DNA from 4 places in the Paenibacillus sp. FSL R5-0623 genome. Region 2 is predicted to be linked to each of the others. Evidence: riboswitches for the same ligand, from Rfam matches in the RefSeq annotation. Region 2 holds a riboswitch; each other region holds the start of a gene.
What was found. Region 2 has a riboswitch for thiamine pyrophosphate ahead of tenA (thiaminase II). Riboswitches for the same ligand answer to the same signal wherever they lie in the genome.
Positions count from the first base shown of each region.

Region 1: it holds a riboswitch for thiamine pyrophosphate, as region 2 does, so the genes downstream of both, thiC (phosphomethylpyrimidine synthase ThiC) here and tenA (thiaminase II) in region 2, are expected to answer to the same signal.
Region 3: it holds a riboswitch for thiamine pyrophosphate, as region 2 does, so the genes downstream of both, MKY92_RS17680 (thiamine phosphate synthase) here and tenA (thiaminase II) in region 2, are expected to answer to the same signal.
Region 4: it holds a riboswitch for thiamine pyrophosphate, as region 2 does, so the genes downstream of both, MKY92_RS04390 (ECF transporter S component) here and tenA (thiaminase II) in region 2, are expected to answer to the same signal.

Region 1 is NZ_CP150233.1:718,534-723,269, reverse strand. Features, by position in the region: gene thiC (phosphomethylpyrimidine synthase ThiC) at 324-2,141, opposite strand; TPP riboswitch at 2,532-2,645, opposite strand; gene MKY92_RS03420 (IclR family transcriptional regulator) at 2,794-3,537, opposite strand; gene MKY92_RS03415 (alpha/beta hydrolase) at 3,897-4,736, shown strand, end outside.
Region 2 is NZ_CP150233.1:3,666,157-3,670,892, forward strand. Features, by position in the region: gene MKY92_RS15975 (endo-1,4-beta-xylanase) at 1-1,966, shown strand, start outside; TPP riboswitch at 2,172-2,269, shown strand; gene tenA (thiaminase II) at 2,386-3,045, shown strand; gene MKY92_RS15985 (CotH kinase family protein) at 3,170-4,736, shown strand, end outside.
Region 3 is NZ_CP150233.1:4,039,640-4,044,375, forward strand. Features, by position in the region: gene thiS (sulfur carrier protein ThiS) at 1-197, opposite strand, end outside; gene thiO (glycine oxidase ThiO) at 194-1,366, opposite strand; gene MKY92_RS17680 (thiamine phosphate synthase) at 1,384-2,079, opposite strand; TPP riboswitch at 2,272-2,381, opposite strand; gene MKY92_RS17685 (ABC-F family ATP-binding cassette domain-containing protein) at 2,458-4,008, opposite strand; gene MKY92_RS17690 (hypothetical protein) at 4,147-4,736, opposite strand, start outside.
Region 4 is NZ_CP150233.1:944,070-948,805, reverse strand. Features, by position in the region: gene MKY92_RS04395 (ABC transporter ATP-binding protein) at 1-991, opposite strand, end outside; gene MKY92_RS04390 (ECF transporter S component) at 992-1,585, opposite strand; TPP riboswitch at 1,813-1,923, opposite strand; gene MKY92_RS04385 (copper amine oxidase N-terminal domain-containing protein) at 2,091-3,044, shown strand; gene MKY92_RS04380 (pectate lyase) at 3,231-3,899, opposite strand; gene MKY92_RS04375 (radical SAM/SPASM domain-containing protein) at 4,248-4,736, opposite strand, start outside.

The DNA of each region.
Region 1 (4,736 bases), 2.9 Mb from region 2:
ATGTTAATTATTGCGCTCCTGACATACATCGATCGTAAAAAGAAGTGACCCGCCACAGGTTGACGGCCTGACGGGTCACTTCATCTGAACTTGCTGCACTCGGAGGAATACCCACCGCAAATGCTGTGCAGGAGTAGCCATTGGCCTGGCTACTCTTATTGGTGTTTACCTACATTCATTTTATTAAACATCTGCTAGACAATCAACCATAATGCTGATAAAAAGTATCAGGAAGCTGATCAATAAGATGAAAAAGACGACATGATAGCAGTATTCTCACCTGCAAATGATGTCAGACTGCCCAGCTTGCGCTGTATCGGCGCCTAGGAACGTGTCCGATATTCCTCGGCCTTTTCCTGCATCCCGGCAGCTACAGCCTCATTCTCGGACAATCCTTTATCCGCGGCAAAGGCCCGAATGTCCTGCGTGATGCGCATGCTACAGAACTTCGGTCCGCACATCGAGCAGAAATGAGCTTCTTTGGCCCCTTCTGCTGGCAGCGTCTCATCATGGTAGGACAGCGCACGTTCAGGGTCCAGTGACAGGTTAAACTGGTCACGCCAACGGAACTCGAAACGTGCCTTGGACAATGCATCATCGCGGCGTTGAGCACGCGGATGGCCTTTCGCCAGATCGGCAGCGTGGGCCGCGATCTTGTAGGCGATGACGCCTTCCCGCACATCATCCTTGTTGGGCAGGCCCAAATGTTCTTTTGGCGTAACATAACAGAGCATGGACGTGCCGAACCAGCCAATCATGGCCGCACCAATGGCGGATGTGATGTGATCGTATCCCGGGGCAATGTCGGTCGTCAGCGGCCCCAGCGTATAGAACGGTGCCTCTTTACATATCTCCATCTGCATATCCACATTCTCCTTGATCTTGTGCATCGGCACATGCCCCGGACCTTCGATCATCACCTGCACATCATGCTTCCACGCAATCTGCGTCAGTTCCCCCAGCGTAGCCAGTTCCGCCATCTGAGCTTCGTCATTGGCATCGTAGATACTACCTGGACGGAGTCCATCTCCCAGCGAAAACGCCACATCATACCTTTTCATAATCTCGCAGATTTCTTCAAAATGAGTGTACAAAAAATTCTCCTGATGATGCGCAAGGCACCATGCTGCCATAATGGACCCACCGCGAGACACAATGCCTGTCATCCGCTTGGCCGTCATCGGGATATAACGCAGCAGTACACCTGCATGAATCGTAAAGTAGTCCACACCCTGCTCTGCCTGCTCAATGAGTGTGTCACGGTATAACTCCCAGGTCAGCGCTTCCGCTTCGCCATTCACCTTCTCCAGCGCCTGATACAGCGGCACCGTACCAATCGGCACAGGTGAATTGCGGATAATCCATTCCCGGGTGGTATGAATGTTTTTGCCTGTGGACAGATCCATTACGGTATCCGATCCCCAGCGTACCGCCCAGGTCATCTTCTCAACCTCTTCCTCGATGGAAGAAGATACAGCAGAGTTGCCAATGTTGGCATTGATCTTCACATGAAAATGGCGACCGATCAACATCGGCTCACTCTCCGGGTGATTGATGTTAGACGGCAGGATGGCCCGTCCACTCGCCAGCTCCTGCCTTACAAATTCCGGCTCCACACCTTCACGAATGGCAGCGAATTCCATCTCTGCCGTAATGACTCCCTGTCTCGCGTAGTGCATCTGGGTCACACAGCGTCCTGGCTGTGCCCGCAAGGGTTTGCCACGTAATCCGGGATACTCTTCGGCACCGGCTCTCTTCCCTCCGGGCTTCAGTCCGTTATCCTCCGGTTTAACCGTACGGCCCTGGTAAGCCTCGACATCGCCACGCTCTGTGATCCAGAGGGTACGCAGGGCTGGCAGACCTGCACGGATATCGGCGTGAAATCCGGGATCGGTCATAGGGCCGCTCGTATCGTAGACACGCAGCGGTTCGTTATGCTCCACCCCTTGGGGAGTATTCGTGTCATGAAGGGCTATCTCACGTTCCGGTACTGCAATGTCCGGCCGTGAGCCCTGAATGTAGACTTTGCGGCTGCCCGGAAAGGGCTGAACCCGTCCGGCCGCGCTTGTTTCCTTTTCCACCTGCTGACCGTTATGTTGCTGTTCCATCGCTTGTTGTCCCGTTTGATTTTCTGTACTCATGTCACTTGTCTCCTCCTCATTGTTCGTTCGCTTGTTTTTGGGTTGGCATCATCATTAGCTCGCTTACGTACCTGTCCCAAATCATGCGCAATGCAGAGAAGAAAGAGCGATCCTACACCAGACCAGGGGAGACATTATTTATGTACAGTTCACAACAGACCGAAGGCTGCCGCAGATCATGGATCTATGGTGACTTCCCTCCTCATCCAAGCCCACTTTCGCAGGTTATTGAAAAAGAAGCCCATAGAATCCTCGCTATATCGCCTGTTCACTGTATATAAAAAAGCCGGTCCCCGAAGGAACCGACTTTTAATGTCCATCACCAATAATGCACCTTTATGCAGCTCCTTAACGGAGCCCTACAAGGGTCACATCATGTGGTGGTTGTGGTCATATCGCCGATTACTTCCCTACGCTGGTATGATCCAGATCAGGTGCAAAGGGTCCGGAATCTCATGCGATTCCGTCTCAGTCCGGACAATTCGGACTCCCCCAGTAACGTTAACAAGTTGCGGCATACACATGCCGCAGTTCATATTCAATGAAGCTGGCCCCGATGGGCCGTCCATTACAGAGTAGCGCAACCGGAACATAAAAACAACCTTTATATTCCAGATTACTAACTTAATTGGTGACAGACCTTACATCGACATCAGGATAACATGAGCCCCATCTGCGTAGCAGCTTCCTTTAGCACAGGTGCGTATTCGTGCAAAGTCTCTTGCGAGAGTCGACTGACAGGCCCTGAGACCGAGAGGGCAGCTGCAATATTGCCTCTGCGATCCATAATCGGTACCGATACCGCGGCAGCTCCCGGCTCACGTTCCTCATAACTCGTCGCATATCCGTTATCCCGAATGTCTACCATTTGCGCCAAATACACCGCTGGATCGATAAATACCGGCCATTCAGGACCATTCATCAATTCTTCACGATCCTCGTCCGTGGCAAACGCCATCAAAACTTTGCTGGAAGCGCCCACAGACAGCGGGAGTCTAACACCAACGGGAGCAACTCGGCGAATCGCCTGATCACTTTGCACAGCCTGAATCCGAATCCGTTCACTGCCATCACGCAGGTACAGACTCACGGTCTCCCCCAATCGATCCCTCAGTCGCTCCATCGCAGGCAGCAGCAGAATAGCGGGATCATCACTGCGGGACATATGAGCTGACAGCTCCCAGATTCGGATGCCAAGGCGGTACTTCTCTGTTGCTGCATCGCGGATTACGAACCCTCGATCCTCCAGCGTAGCCATCAAACGGTGCACTGTACTTTTGTGCAGGCCGATCTGGCTGGCGATTTCGGTGAGTCCCAGATCACTTCGTGTGGTAAAACATAATAATATATCCAGCGCCCGTTCCACAGCCCGGACGGTTAACTTGCGATCTTCCATGGCATAATGCCCTCCTCATGTTTCATCACATGAAACTTGGTTACATAAATTATATGAGAAACGGTCTCATCTGTAAACCAAAAAGAGCCAAAATCGAAATAAGCCAACATGTAAATTTTTCCTTTTTATAAGACTTAATCCCCTGTAATTTACACACTAAGGTAATGTTACCCATATATCTTAAGAACTATATAACAATTGCGTAACAAATGCCCTCAATCAATTGACTTTGACTATACGGGAACATACGATAAAGATATATTACATTAAGATATCGCTCTGAAGCAGGCTCTGAAATCGACGCAATTCTCTTTTCATGTCGTTGTTATCTTCAACTGAACTTCAAAGGAGGGGCATTCATGTATCCAACATCCCAGAGCGAAGCCCCGCTGCAAACAAAAGTGTCCGATCTGCCCTCTTCCCTATCACCGAGGCTGATTCGGTTCAAACATATTATCGTAGCGTTGCTGCTCTCCGTTGTATTTTTTCTACTGTTTTGTTTTATTGCACTGCATGGTTACATCGCATGGGTATTATCCAATCCAACGGTAGCACCGGTCTTCTCCAATCCAATGCAGGCCAAGAACATGAAGTACGAAGACATCACGTTCCCGGCAGCAGATGGCAGCCGGACGATGCAGGGATGGTATATACCTGCTGACAATGCTGCAAGCAAAACGATTATTTTTAGTCACGGCTATGGTGCCAATCGTGAAGAAACATGGGTACCCATGTATGACCTGGCACACTATGCCCATCAACTTGGGTTCAACGTGGTCATGTTCGATTATGGCTTCGCCTCACAGGTGAACAAAGCCGTAGCCACAGGTGGCAAAGCTGAGTCACAGCAATTGCTGGGTGCCATCCAGTTCGCCAAGCAGCGAGGTGCGCAGGAACTGGTTGTCTGGGGTTTCTCCATGGGTGCCGGTACGGCGCTTCAAACCGGACTGATTACCCAGGAAGTGGATGCGATGATTCTTGACAGTACGTTCCTGCTTGAGCCTGATACGCTGTACCACAACATTCATAACCAGATCGATCTCCCGCGTCAGCCTACACTCGAGATCATGAATCTGTTATTCCCTGTTCTGAATGGTACCGGATTACAACAGATTCCATACCAGGAAGTGAAAAAGGAAGATTATCCGTTCCCGATTTTCTTCATCCATGGCACAGAGGACGAGAAGGCGCCTTATCCA
Region 2 (4,736 bases):
CTTTAACAGCTTGACCGCAACCTATGAGATGAAACCGAAGTACATGTCTCCTTCCGAAGGTGTTTATGAGTTCGAGGCAGCCGATCAATATGTTCAGTTCGCCGAGGAGCATGGTATGGGCGTACGCGCACATGCGTTGTTGTGGCATATTGATGCAGCAGAGTGGATGTTCAAGGATCCTCAGGGTAACCCTGCGAGTCGAGAATTACTACTTGCCCGGATTCAGGATTACGTTGAAACCGTCATGACCCGATACAAAGGTAAGATCTATGCCTGGGATGTGGTAAACGAGGCGATTGCGGATAGCAATGGTGATGCCAACGGTTTACGTAAAAGTCCCTTTTATGAACTAATCGGTCCGGATTACATTGAGAAAACCTATGAATTCGCTCGTGCAACAGATCCGAATGCCAAATTATATTACAACGAATACTTCACGGAAATCCCTGAGAAAAGAGAGCATATGTATCAGTTGGTCAAACGACTGAAAGAGAAAGGGCTCATCGATGGTGTGGGTTTGCAATCCCACTATAACCTGGAATCCCCGCCCATCAAGGAAATTGAAAAAACGATCAGCATGTTCGCCGAACTTGGATTGGATATTCAGATCACGGAACTGGATGTGGATAGCGGAATTCCATTTGGTGAAGAGATGTCGGATGAAGTTGCGGTAAAACAGGCGTATCGATATAAGGAACTGTTGGATTTATACCAAAAACACAAAGATCACATCTCTTCAGTTACCTTATGGGGACTCCAAGATGAGAAGTCTTACAACAACCAGGCTATGCTGTTTGATTCAGCCCTGAAGGCCAAAAAAGCATACTGGGGGCTCGTGGATGAATCCAGCTTGCCTGTGTTGACAGAGAGAGCCGTCTCACTTTCGGGTAAACCGGATATCAAAAAACATTCACAAGATCCACTCTGGAACAAAGCGGTGTCTACTCCACTGAAGGGTGACTCTTCGGGATCAGCCAGTTTCCGCACCTTATGGGATCATAGTAACCTGTATATCCTTGTGGATGTTCAGGATGCGAAGGCTGACGTGAATGACAGAGTAGATATCTTTGTTGATCTCAATAATGGCAAGACCACCTCATATGAAGCAGATGACCGACATGTAATCATTAAGCGGTCGGGCAAAGCTGAGGGCGCAGAGCAGCGTTCATATCGTGTACGCGAGACCAAAGCCGGATATCAGGTTGAATTGTCCATTCCATGGGGTGGTATCCAAGCCGGTTCAGAATATGAAGTTGGCTTGGATATCCGTGTGACTGATGGCGGTGCAAATGGGACACAACCTTATAATCCACTGTACTGGAATGATCGAACACAATCTCAGGAGCAAGATACAAGCAAATACGGCGTGATTGAGCTTGCCCCTATGCCCAAATCTGCACAAGCTATGCAAGGCATTGTTCAGATTGATGGGAAGAAAGACACATCATGGAATAAGGCTGCACCATTTGAAGTAAAACGGTTGAACCAGAGCGAAGGTGCAGAGGCAGTGGCTCGCGCAATGTGGTCAGGTGAGTATCTATACCTGCTGATCGACGTCACTGATCCAAACATCATCACAGATAACATCAACCCATGGGATCAGGATTCGGTTGAGATTTTCCTGGACGAGAATCACCAGCGCACACCGTATTTTCAATATGATGATGCCCAGTTCAGAATCAGTGCAGAGAATGTGGGAACCTTTGCAGGGGGGGCCTCATCCGGACGCCTTGTAAGTGCTGTGAAGAAAACAAATAAAGGATATCTCGTAGAAGCCAGAATTCATTTACAATCATTGACGCCCAAAACAGGAAATGTTCTCGGCTTCGAGCTTCAAATTAACGACAACCAGGGCGGAGGTAAGCAGAGCGTAGCCAAATGGAATGATACGACCAATGAAAGTTGGAGAAACACTTCCCAGTACGGAATACTCACTTTTGTCGAAAAAAACAAACTCGGTCATTAAACCATTTGCAGTAGTAGCAAGAATGAAAACCATCATAACAATGGATAAAACTCAACCAGGGTTATGTTGGTTTTCATCGTTTACATACGTCACCGAAGTTGTGGAGGGGCGATAAATCTGCCTTGACAATATTTAACAGCCATTGATATACTAAATGAACGTTATTTTTTCTTTTATGTGGATAAGAAAGTAATCAACTACATACAACCGTTTGCGAGGGAGCCTTAACTGGCTGAGAGGGTGTTAAACCGACCTTACCTGATTTGGATCATGCCAACGTAGGGATGCAACGATGAAACGCTGTACTTGGGTAGCTCATGCGAACCCCCTTGTTTTAGTGTATTTATCTGCGAAACATCCTATGGATGTTTCGTTTTTTTGTTTTTAAATACATACATTATGAATTGGAGGAACACCTGTTGACTATTTCAGAGCGGTTATATCAGGCAGCACAGCCTGTGTGGAAGGAATGTCTTGAGCATCCCTTTGTTAAAGGGATCGGAGATGGTTCCTTACCGGTCGAACAATTTCGTTATTATTTGCTGCAAGACTACTTATACCTGTTCGATTATGCCCGTGTATTTGCACTAGGTATCGTAAAGTCAAACGACCCCAAATTGATGCAGTTTTTTAGTAAAAACGTAGATAACATCCTGAATGGTGAAATGAAAATTCATCGTTCTTATATGGAACGATTAGGAATTACAGAGGATCATGTTTTTCAGGTGAAACCTGCACTGAAAAATGCAGCCTATACTAACTATATGCTCTCTGTTTCCCATGCGGGCGGCATAGCAGAAGTTCTGGTATCCATTCTGGCCTGCTCGTGGAGCTATGCAGAGATCGGTCAAGTTCTTTCCCAAAAGCCAGGTGCAGTTGATCATCCTTTTTATGGAGAGTGGATCACAGGATATGCTTCCTCTGAATACAACAGCATCAATCAATCCCTTGTGACGTTAACGGATAAGCTATTAGAAGGCTGTAGCGAAGAAACGTACCAACGGATGAAAGATATTTTCGTGATGTGCAGTCGCTTCGAGCTTGATTTTTGGGAGATGTCTTGGAGGCTAGAGCCTTAAGTTCACTGGTAGTTCATTCAATTAGAGAGTACCATATGACACCACTCATTCAGATTCATTTAAGAATTGCCATCTATGATGATTACATATCAAAAGATACAACAACAATCATGAGGTGATGGCAATGAGTATATACAAATGGCCCAAATATATCGGTGTAGCGGTGTTATGTACTGCAATGCTGACAGCATGCAGCTCGACTAATCAAGGCAATGGAGAGTCGGACAACAATTCGACTGAGAAGGAACAAACGAATACGGATAATCAGAGCAAAACGGAGAATACTGCGCAGACAGTAGGGTATGCAGATCAAATCAACAAAACTGAGGTTATGTCCATTTCGATTGATGTGGATGAAGCGGCATGGAAAGAAATGCTCGATAATGCAAATGAGGAGCAGTACATCTCATCTAATATTACGATTAACGGAACAACGATTGAAAACGTCGGAATTCGTCCAAAGGGTAACTCCAGCCTTCGGCAAGTCGCTAGCGATGATACAACGGATCGATATAGTTTCAAAATCAAGTTTGATGAATACGTTAAGGATCAAACTTGGATGGGGTTGGACAAGCTCGTTGTGAACAACATGATTAGCGACAATAGTTATATGAAGGAATACTTGAGTTATGACATCATGAGTTATATTGGCGTAGAGGCACCTTTATTCGCATTCTCCAATATTAGTGTAAATGGAGAGACTTGGGGTTTGTACCTAGCTGTTGAAGACATTGACAGCGGATATCTCGCCCGAGCCAAGAATGATGAGGGTGAACTTTACAAACCGAACAATGATGACAACATGGGGGCAGGAGGAATGGGAGGGCCCGATGGCAATCCTTTTGCACAAGGGTATGGAAATATGCAGCCTCCTACTGAAGATATAGCGCCACCGGATGGTGGAAGTCCGCCGAATATGAACAACGGGACAGAAGAAGATGGTGCCGACACATTACCAGAAGCAGGTATGAAGGGTAACCGCGGTCCAGGTGGTATGGACGGAAGCGGCAATGGTGTTTCATTGGTGTATACCGATGACAAATCATCCAGTTACTCCGCCATCTTCGACAATGCTGAGACCAAAACAACAGAGGAAGATTATCAGCGTGTCATTGAATCGCTCAAAAACTTGAGCACAGGTACCGAACTGGAGAAATATGTGGATGTGGACGAAGTTCTGAGATATTTTGCGGCCCACACGGTCGTTGTCAATATGGACAGTTACACGTCCAACATGGGACATAACTATTATCTGTATGAGAACGATGGACAGATCAGCATGTTGCCCTGGGACTACAACATGGCCTTCGGTGGATTTCAAGCTGGTTCTGCCTCCGATGTCGTGAATCTGGCGATTGATACGCCGGTATCAGGGGTCAGTCTGGACGAACGTCCAATTTTAGGAAAGCTCCTTGAGGTGCCGGAGTATAAGGCCAAGTATCATGAATATTTGCAGGAGATCGTAGATGGATACTTCGCAGACGGAAAATTTGAAGAAAAAGTGCAAAGCCTGAATAACATGATCTCCGAATATGTGAAGCAAGACCCTACAGCGTTTATTACGTATGATAAGTACGAGGACGCTGTTGCAGAATTAACCAAACTCGGCTCGCTGCGTGCAGAAAGTATACAAGGGCAACTGGACGGAGATATTCCTTCCACGACCGAGAAACAAAAAGAGGATTCGGATT
Region 3 (4,736 bases), 370 kb from region 2:
CCTCCTACAAAATGTACAATCTCAATTCGATCGCCTTCTCTTAATGCTGTTGACTCATGGTGCTCACGCGTTAAGATATGCCTGTTCAGCTCAACAACTACAGTCTTGACTTGCAGGTCAAAAGATTGGAGCAATTTATCCACACGATTCAATCTGTCTTCAATCTCCATCCGTTGACCATTAACGATGATATTCACTGCACCACTCCCTTTCTGTTCAATCGCTCAGGGCTCAGCGCCTCAATTCCGAGTTCTTCTGAGCTTTTGCCAGCGAGCAACTCAGCGATAAGCCTGCCTGTTATCGCACTAAGCAAGATACCGTTGCGGTAATGTCCAAAGGCGGCGAACAACCCGGGTATACTCTTGCAAGCACCTATATAAGGCAGTCCATCGGGAGTTCCCGGTCTTACGCCTGCCCACGCTCGTATAAATTGTGCTTCTTTCATCCCAGGCACCCAGTGGGTAGCCGCTGTTAGCAGCTTCTGAACACCCTGTACAGAAACGTTCAAATCCGTTCTGCCTGGCAGACTGGTTGCACCGAGCCAAACTTCGCCATTGGCTTTGGGAACAATATAGATATCCTCTGCATACACCGTTCTATCAGGTCTGTACCCTGCATGTTCATCTGAGAACTGAACGGCGGCTATTTCACCTTTTACCGACCACACAGGCAAGCTCAGATTCACATGTCTCATCAACTCTTCACTCTGTAATCCAGCCGCTATAATGACATGTTTGCATCTCATCTCACCGATCGATGTGGTGATTCCCTGCACACCGTGTTCGTTTGCTTGCACACGTATATCCTGTATGTCCTCCATTACCCGTGCTCCTATTGCTTGAGCGGATTCGGCGTACGCCTTCGTTAGGTGGACTGGGAGAATCTCACTCTCGTGAGGTCTGTAATAGGCTCCATACGTATCTCTGTTAAGCCATGATGCCTCCTGTTGCACAACGGAACGATCCCACCACATCTCATCAGCAGAACTAGACAACGCAGACTTCCGATTGTCCTTATAACTACTTAATTCACTGTATGAACGAAAAGGAGTTAGGAATCCCTGGCGTTGCAGACCAGTCTCTACCTCACTGAGTGTAGCCATTAGCACTTGTTGCTCGGTAAGTAACTGTCTACTCTGCCTGGCAAGCTTAGCCATCAAAGGATGAGCAAAATCCTCACTGTCGGCCGCCAGCATTCCAGCTGCTGCGCAAGAAGTGCCTCCTGCAATCGCCGAACGCTCCAGCAACAGCACATCCTGTCCACGGGAAGCAAGCTCATATGCGATGGCACATCCAACAACGCCTCCGCCTACAATAATCGTTTCTGCATGAATCTTATCCGGTCTATCAGTAATGATCTTCTTCATCAGCTCATCTCCTTGATTCAGCGGCTCAAACTTTCTGTACCAACGATAGCCTGCCTTAATAATGCAGCCGCCCGATCCGGGGAATCGCTCGCCCACACATTCGAGATCACAGCGACTCCCTGTGCGCCTGCAGAACGAATAGCGTGAATGTTTCCCGGTTCGATGCCCCCAATCGCCATGACAGGAATGGAGACACCAGAGCACACTTCAGCCAGAGCATATAATCCTCTTGGTTCAAGATCAGGCTTACTGTTGGTTGAGTAGACATGCCCGAAGAAAAGGTAATCGGCTCCCCGTTCTTCAGCGATTTTTGCCTCATCGATTGAATGAACAGATACACCCAGACGAAGTCGCTGCACATTGCTTATAACAGCTGGGTTATAGTTACGTATCGCATCTTGCCCCCAATGTACACCGCCATAGATGTCATTCTGTGGTGGCAGCTCTGAACCATTTATAACAATGCGACAAGATGGAACGCCAATGCTAAGCAGACTTTCAGCCCAACCGATCTTGTCTTGCCATGTGAGTTGTTTTTCTCGTATGTGAATATAGTCCACCCATGGCCAAACGTCCTTTGCAGCTTTTACAAAAGATGCTTGATCCCCTGCACCCGTAGATACAACATGCAGTTCAAATGATCCGTGTACATGTTCATGAGAAAATACCGTACTGTTCATCTCCTTCCATGCGTGAATGCTATGAAAACACAAAAAAGCCACTCCCGTAGGGGAGTGGCTGCGTATTAATTATAGGACCAGATGACTGACTGATACATACAGTTCATTTCGTGCAATAAAGCTATAGACCCTATAGCCATAACGTTATACACGCAACTGCATGTTTCAATTCGTTAAGCAGACGGTTGAAATTCTTTGAATTGCCGTTTGCTCACGTCATTCACTGAAACGCGCTCGCCACTTCCCTACGCTGGTATGATCCAGATCAGGTGCAAAGGGTCCAGAATCGCATTCTTCCATCTCAGCCGCATCGTGCGGCCCCCCTAGTGTTCATATGAAGTTGTAGCCTATGTTACCATAGACGGATTTTTTTGTCACCGTCATTTCTGTTAAACATTGTCTTAAATCGCCCTAGTTTTTCTCAGACCATTCTTCGACATTCCATGTTTTGGTGACCCAACCCTCGTAGAAATCAGGTTCATGAGATACCAGTAACACCGTTCCCTTGAATTCTTGCAAGGCACGCTGCAACTCCGCTTTGGCTGTGACATCCAGATGGTTTGTCGGCTCATCGAATAAAATCCAGTTGCTTTCACGCATCAAGAGTTTGCATAAACGAACCTTGGCTTGTTCTCCACCACTCAGCATGTTAAGCGGACGAGTAATGTGCTCATTTTTCAACCCGCAGCGAGCGAGATGACCCCGGACCTCATTCTGGGTCAAATGTGAAAACTCATTCCAGACATCCTCAATCGGCGTGATATTCCCAGCACGAACTTCCTGCTCAAAATAGGCCGTTTCCAGATAATCTCCCAAGAAAGTCTTTCCACTAAGTGGAGATATTTTTCCCAGGATGGTTTTTAATAGCGTCGATTTACCCACACCATTACAACCTACGATGGCAATTTTCTCACCACGTTCAATTGTCATCGTCATTTTGGGCAGCAAAGGATACGTATATCCAATTTCAAAATCAATACCCTCAAAGACCGTTTTGCTGCTCGCACGGGCATCCTTGAATTTGAACGTTGGTTTGGCCGCTTCATCTGGGCGATCAATACGTTCAATTCTGTCCAGCTGCTTCTCCCGGCTCTTTGCTCGACCTGAAGTTGAAGCACGTGCCTTGTTACGCTGAATGAAGTCTTCCTGCTTCTTGATGTACTCTTGCTGCTTCTCGTATGCATCAATATGCTGGGCTTTATTCATATCAGCCATCTCAAGGAACTTGTTATAGTTCGCTGCATATCTCGTTAATTTGGCAAATTCCAAATGATAAATGACATTTACGACTTCATTCATGAATTCGGTGTCATGGGAGATTAAGAGAAACGCGTGCGGGTAGTCCTTCAGGTAACGTGACAGCCATTCAATATGCTCTACGTCCAGATAGTTGGTCGGCTCATCCAGCAAAAGAGCTGTAGGTTTCTCGAGCAGAAGTTTGGCAAGAAGCACCTTGGTACGTTGTCCACCACTTAGAGCTGCGACATCTCGATCAAGACCAATTGCGGACAAACCAAGACCATTGGCCATCTCTTCCACTTTTACGTCAATCAGATAAAAGTCGCCCTGTTCCAGTTGTTCCTGAATATCGCCCATCTCTTCCAGCAACTGCTCCAGCTTATCTGGATCTGCATCTGCCATCTGGTCCGTAATATTCATCATTTCTTTTTCCAATTCAAGCAACGGAAGGAATGCATCCTTAAGCACGTCACGAATGGTTTTGCCTGGGGTAAGCTTCGTGTGCTGATCCAGATATCCATAACGGACCTTAGGTGTCCATTCCACTTTTCCACTATCTTTAAGCAATTTACCGGTAAGGATGTTCATTAATGTGGATTTACCCACACCATTGGCACCAACAAGTCCTACGCGCTCTCCGGCAAGTAAACGAAACGATACATTTTTAAATAACGTGCGATCTCCAAAATTGTGACTCACGTTCTCTACTGACAATAAACTCATAAGATGAGGTAGCTCCTATCTATTAGACATTACTTTTGTGATTGTTCCGAAACCCTATTCTAGCACAAGTCCCGTCTTTTCTGAAAGTAATGTAAACAGCTCAGGAACCTCTTCCATGATTTTGTCATACAGGCTACCCTACCGATTAGAGCATTTATATTCGAAATAGCCTTGTGCAGCTGCTTGTCTTGCGTCTGTGAACACCTCTTCAGCACGGTAACCATTACCACATGTGGAGGGATAGTAGTACTTGATACCCGTTAAAGGATCTACCCCACCTACGATGGCCGTTTTCTTCACAAGTCTGCCTCCACCAATTGCGTAATTGTTGATTTTCTGGTCACCCACACCTATACCTTGGATAAAGGCCATAATCCCTGTATCGTTAATGGAGTTGTACCAATCTTCCTGCGCAATCAGGGGCATCGTAAACGTATAGGAAATACCGTTCTTTCTGGCAAACTCATTATGGCGGTTAATCACATCAGCCAGATCATCCTGCACAGCAGTCACAATCCGACTTCTTCTAACTTGCTCAAATACGCTGGTATTCTGAAGTAAAGGAATCTGTGTGGTTGAAGCCAGTTCTTTTTGAAATCCCTCAATCCATTTCCCTGCGTTTGCGTCATAGGCATATACGTAGTCGTCCAGTGTAAAGTTAATACTGTTACCATTAGAATCTGAATATGTATAAGGTTTCTTGGGGCTCCATACTTGCCTGAAAGAAT
Region 4 (4,736 bases), 2.7 Mb from region 2:
GCCATACTTTGGCCTGTTCTACCTGAATGAAGGGTGTTTTCCCACGCCATCCGGTGAACTGCTGCAAGTCCAGTGCAGGCTGATAGGCGGGTGATACAGGTGATAAGGATGAGACGTGAGATATGGGGGATATACCCGGTGTATCGGATAAACCAGACGATTGCTGTGCTTCCAAACTTGAGATGCCTTGGTCCACACACAATTGAAGCTCTCCAGAAGCACTTCTCTCTTCTTCCTTAGCTGCCTGCTCGTGCTCATCCCACACACCCGGATACCAGATTCCATAAGCCTTCAGCTTGCCCCGTTCATGCGTAAATACCTGCTGTGCTGGCCCATCCGCCACGATCTTTCCTTCAGGTGATAACACAATAATTCGGTCGACCATATCCACAATCTCGTTAATTTTGTGTTCAACGATGATGATCGTTTTGTCACTGACGATGCGTTTGACGGTATCCCACACCTGGGAAGTCCCCTCATCATCCAACAGTGCAGTGGGTTCATCCAAAAACAATACCTCCGGGTCCATGGCAAGCATCGAAGCAATCGCGAGACGCTGCTTCATCCCCTGAGACATGGACTGGATCAATACACGATTCTGTTCAAAGGATAATCCCACTTGTTTCAGATAATATTTAATCAGAGCAGGCATCTCTTCACGCGGAATATTTCGGTTTTCCAGCACAAATGCGATCTCTTCATCCGTAAAAGACATACAGAACTGGGTATCCGGATCTTGAAAGACCACTCCTGCTTTGGCGGGAACCTGAATATCATCACATTTCATCGGAATCTCAACCGAACGTGGTATCAGACCGCTCAAAATTTGCAATAACGTCGATTTACCGGAGCCACTCGGGCCAAGCAACAGCACTTTCTCTCCTTGACGCACAGAAAGAGACAAGCCTTGAAATACCAAGGCTTTCTCTCCCGGGAACTTGCATCTTAGATTCGTCACACTTACCGCTTGCGAATTCCCTTCCCCGTTCATCTAATCCAGCGCCTCATAATCCTGTTTGGATACCGGTCTGAGTGAACGTGTTACACCGGTCAGTTCCAATGCTTTGGCGAGATAATAAGCGAACACTCCTGCAATCAAGATGCTTCCGATGAAGCGGAATCCAATAAATAACGTATAATTCCAGGCCGAGAGTGAATCAATATACCCGTACTGGTAATCCAGCAAAAGCGAAGCCGCTGCGGCTCCTATGGCTGCAAGACAGGTGACAAACAGATTGGTTTTGCGATACAAAAATGCTGCGAAGAATATCTCGGCTCCCAATCCTTGCAACAGACCGTATACAAGTGTGGACATGCCCCATTCACTGCCCAAAAAAGCACTTACCGTTGAAGCCGCAACTTCGGCAAGAATAGCCACGCCTGGTTTACGAATGATAACAAAAGCAAACGTGCCCGCCATAAACCACATGCCGTAGATCATCTGCTCCGCATGAACGCCGAATGGTTTCATCAAGTCATATGTAGGTCCCCATATCTTGTAGATCACCCCAAACACCACTGCGATCACGATGGTTACCAGAATATCCGTTAGTTTCAATCGTTTGTTGCTTGCTGTTGCTGCCATGTTCTCTACGTCCTTCCTCTGTTCCCTGTGGGGGTTATAAAAATAAACGAAAAAGCCTCCCCGGTTCCGGGCAGGCCTTACGCACAGTGTACAATCCTCACAATGATGTATTGGATGGATGTCGAAAATACGGAATATCAACCATTCCCTCTCCCCTGGCAGATACACCACCACAGTTCAAAGAGGTCTGTTGTTCATCCACGTTCATTCCCACAATTCACCCTAACATATCGCAAATCTATGTTCTCTACGCTGGCATTACCCAGATCAGATGTACGGTCAGCGGCACAAGGCCACTCTCTCAGCCCAACTTCATTGAGCTCCCGGTTCACTTATTTCATTGCTTCTACTCTACATCAGATGGGTATTTGTGGCAATCCCTAGAAGAATCATCATGCTTCATTTGGGGTAAAAGGGAAGGAGACATGTGATGGTCCACTTTCCATAATATGCAACATTTAGGTTATGTAGTGCGTCTTAAACATTAGAAGGGAGATTGATAGTGATGAAAAAGTACAACTCTGCTTGGCAGCTTAAAACATGGAAAATGGTCCTTGCCGCTTCGATACTCACCGCAGGCACGGCACCTGCCTTGCTCTCATCCACTGTGGCGGAAGCCGCAGCAACCAAACCTAAACCGACAGCTTATATTAACAATGTTCAAGCTCAATATGATGTTGTCATACGGCAGGGTATTACGTACGTGGCATTGACGGAGCTTCAATTCCTCGGCAACTATACGTTTGGTTACAATAACAAAACAAAAGAGATCAGCATTAGCACAGGCAGTGATAAGTATGTTCTTACACCTAACAGCAAAACAATGAAGAAAAACGGTCAGAATGCGACATTATCCTCCGCGCCGATTCTGGTGAATGGTAAAGCGATGCTTCCGCTCCGTGCCATCGGTGAAGCTTTTGGTGCCAAGGTGCAGTGGAACCAGAAGGCCAAGGAAGCCTACATTTACACTACCGATGCTACGATTGTAAAAGAATATAACAGTTCCGATCTGACTGTGGCGCGTGAAGCCGCACTGCATCTGCCACGCTTCTCTGAACTGGGACAAGCACGTCTGGACATTCGCAACCCTTTGGGTCCGGTGGATTCATCCATTGAATACATTTTTGAACAAGGAAAAAAAGATCGTTTCTTCGTTGTTGAGGATAACGATCTGATCAGTTATTACATCCTTAAAAATGGAAGTGCCCTGCTACAATGGCAGGCCAACATCAGCAAAAATGCCGGAACCATCGGTGACCTGTTCTTTATTAAAACCAAAGCCGTTGCTGAAGCAGGGACTCGTCCTTCCGTAGCAGGTCAAACACTCGTATCATTCAAGTACTCTCGCATGCTTGAAGAAACCTCTTACGAGATCATGAACAAGTTGGGCTCCATTGATACCGGTTCTGTTGTCCCCGAGAAAGGCAAAGTCATCGTTGAAGTTCCGGGAGAGAAATAATTTGAGCATCCTCTATAAAACATTGCTCAGCAGAACTATACTATGACATCTGCATTACAAAAGAGCGTCCCTCAAAGTCAGTGTGGCAATGACCTTGAGACGCTCTTTTTGGCGTTATATTCCAAATTACTTCCAGTCACAAGCGGGGCTTAAACCTTTAACAACTCAAGCGATTCAATCTTCTGTTTAATATTGCGTGTTTCCGGACTGGCTCGTTTTCCCTGAAGCAAACCCCTTGAACAACGTTGGTACTTTGGAATAACGGGTATTCGTAATTTTGCCTTGTGATGTACTGCTGTCTGTACGCATAATCGAATCTTTCACATTGGAAATGTTGGAGTTATCCAGCGTCATGTTAACTGCAAAGGAAGTTCCACCATTTTGGCGAACCAGTTTGCCAATATCGTCTGCACGGAAATTTTTGATGTTAATTGTTCCAGCTGCATTCATCTGGAACACTTTATCATAAGCCTTATACGCTGCCCCACCGGTAATGTTAACCGTTCCGGCAGACTTCAATGTCAGTGCATCCTCACCCACATCCTGCCAGACCACATTCGATATATTACAGTTGCCATAACAGTGAACACCATCAGCAGCTGGTGATCCAATGTTTACATTTTTGAGCGTGGCCCCTGCCTCCAGGCGAAAGACTGGCTTCTGACCCTCTGCTTGAGATCCGTCGCCCAGTGTGGAAGGATTGGCTACAAATGTTTTTCCTTGACCGTCATAGGTCGTGCCCTTTGGAACAACAATCGTTGAATTAACAACTGTAGGCGCAGCAGCAACCGGAACTGCACCAAATATGGAAGCAACCAAACCAGCGGAAAGTAACAACGTCAACATTTTTTTCATAACTTTATTCCTCCCTTATTCTCTCGTTATTTGGTAATGTACAAGCCTGAGCTTGTCCTGGAAGTTCGTCAGAGGTGCACCTCTGTCCGACCTCAACCTAATCCTACCAAATAAGGAAGGTAACTAGAATAATCATTAGATCAGATATATCATGACAACGCATAATCCCTGTCATATCGGCATTTTTTGCATATCAGGTCCCTCAAACAATATGCTGATATCAACCTCAGGTATGCTCATTTGTAACGTATGTACCCCTCACTTGAATCCCCGATCACAAAGAAAGACCACTACATTTGTCTCCAAATGTGTGATCTTGAATGTCTTCTGGCTTCCTCATATAAGATATCAGGCTCCAAATCTCTGACGATAACCGCACTTTCGACACAACTCTTCCACAGCTTCCCGCTTGGAGAAGCCATATACCAGATTGTTCGCTCGCTCACCCTCAATAATCTCCGAGAATGACTTCTCGTGCACATTACCCAGGTTAATTACACCCTCGCCATCGAGACAGCATGGAACCACCGTTCCATCCACAAGCACAGCTGCCTGACTACGCAATGCATGGCAGAAGCCTTTGCCGTCATCTTCAGGTGCATCCAGACTTGGCCACTGGAACTCATGGTCCTGATTCAGGTATACATTCGGGGCAATTTTGACCCCGCTGCCTGGAACTACTTTTTCCTCAATACGGAAGTCCAGATTGAACTCACGTTCCAATACTTCAAGGGTCTCCCGATTTCGATTCATCTGAGCATTTGTGAAGTTATCCTGTGTCAGATTCCACAGCCGGAATGAGATGATGACATTGTGCTTAACGGCCTCGTGTACAAA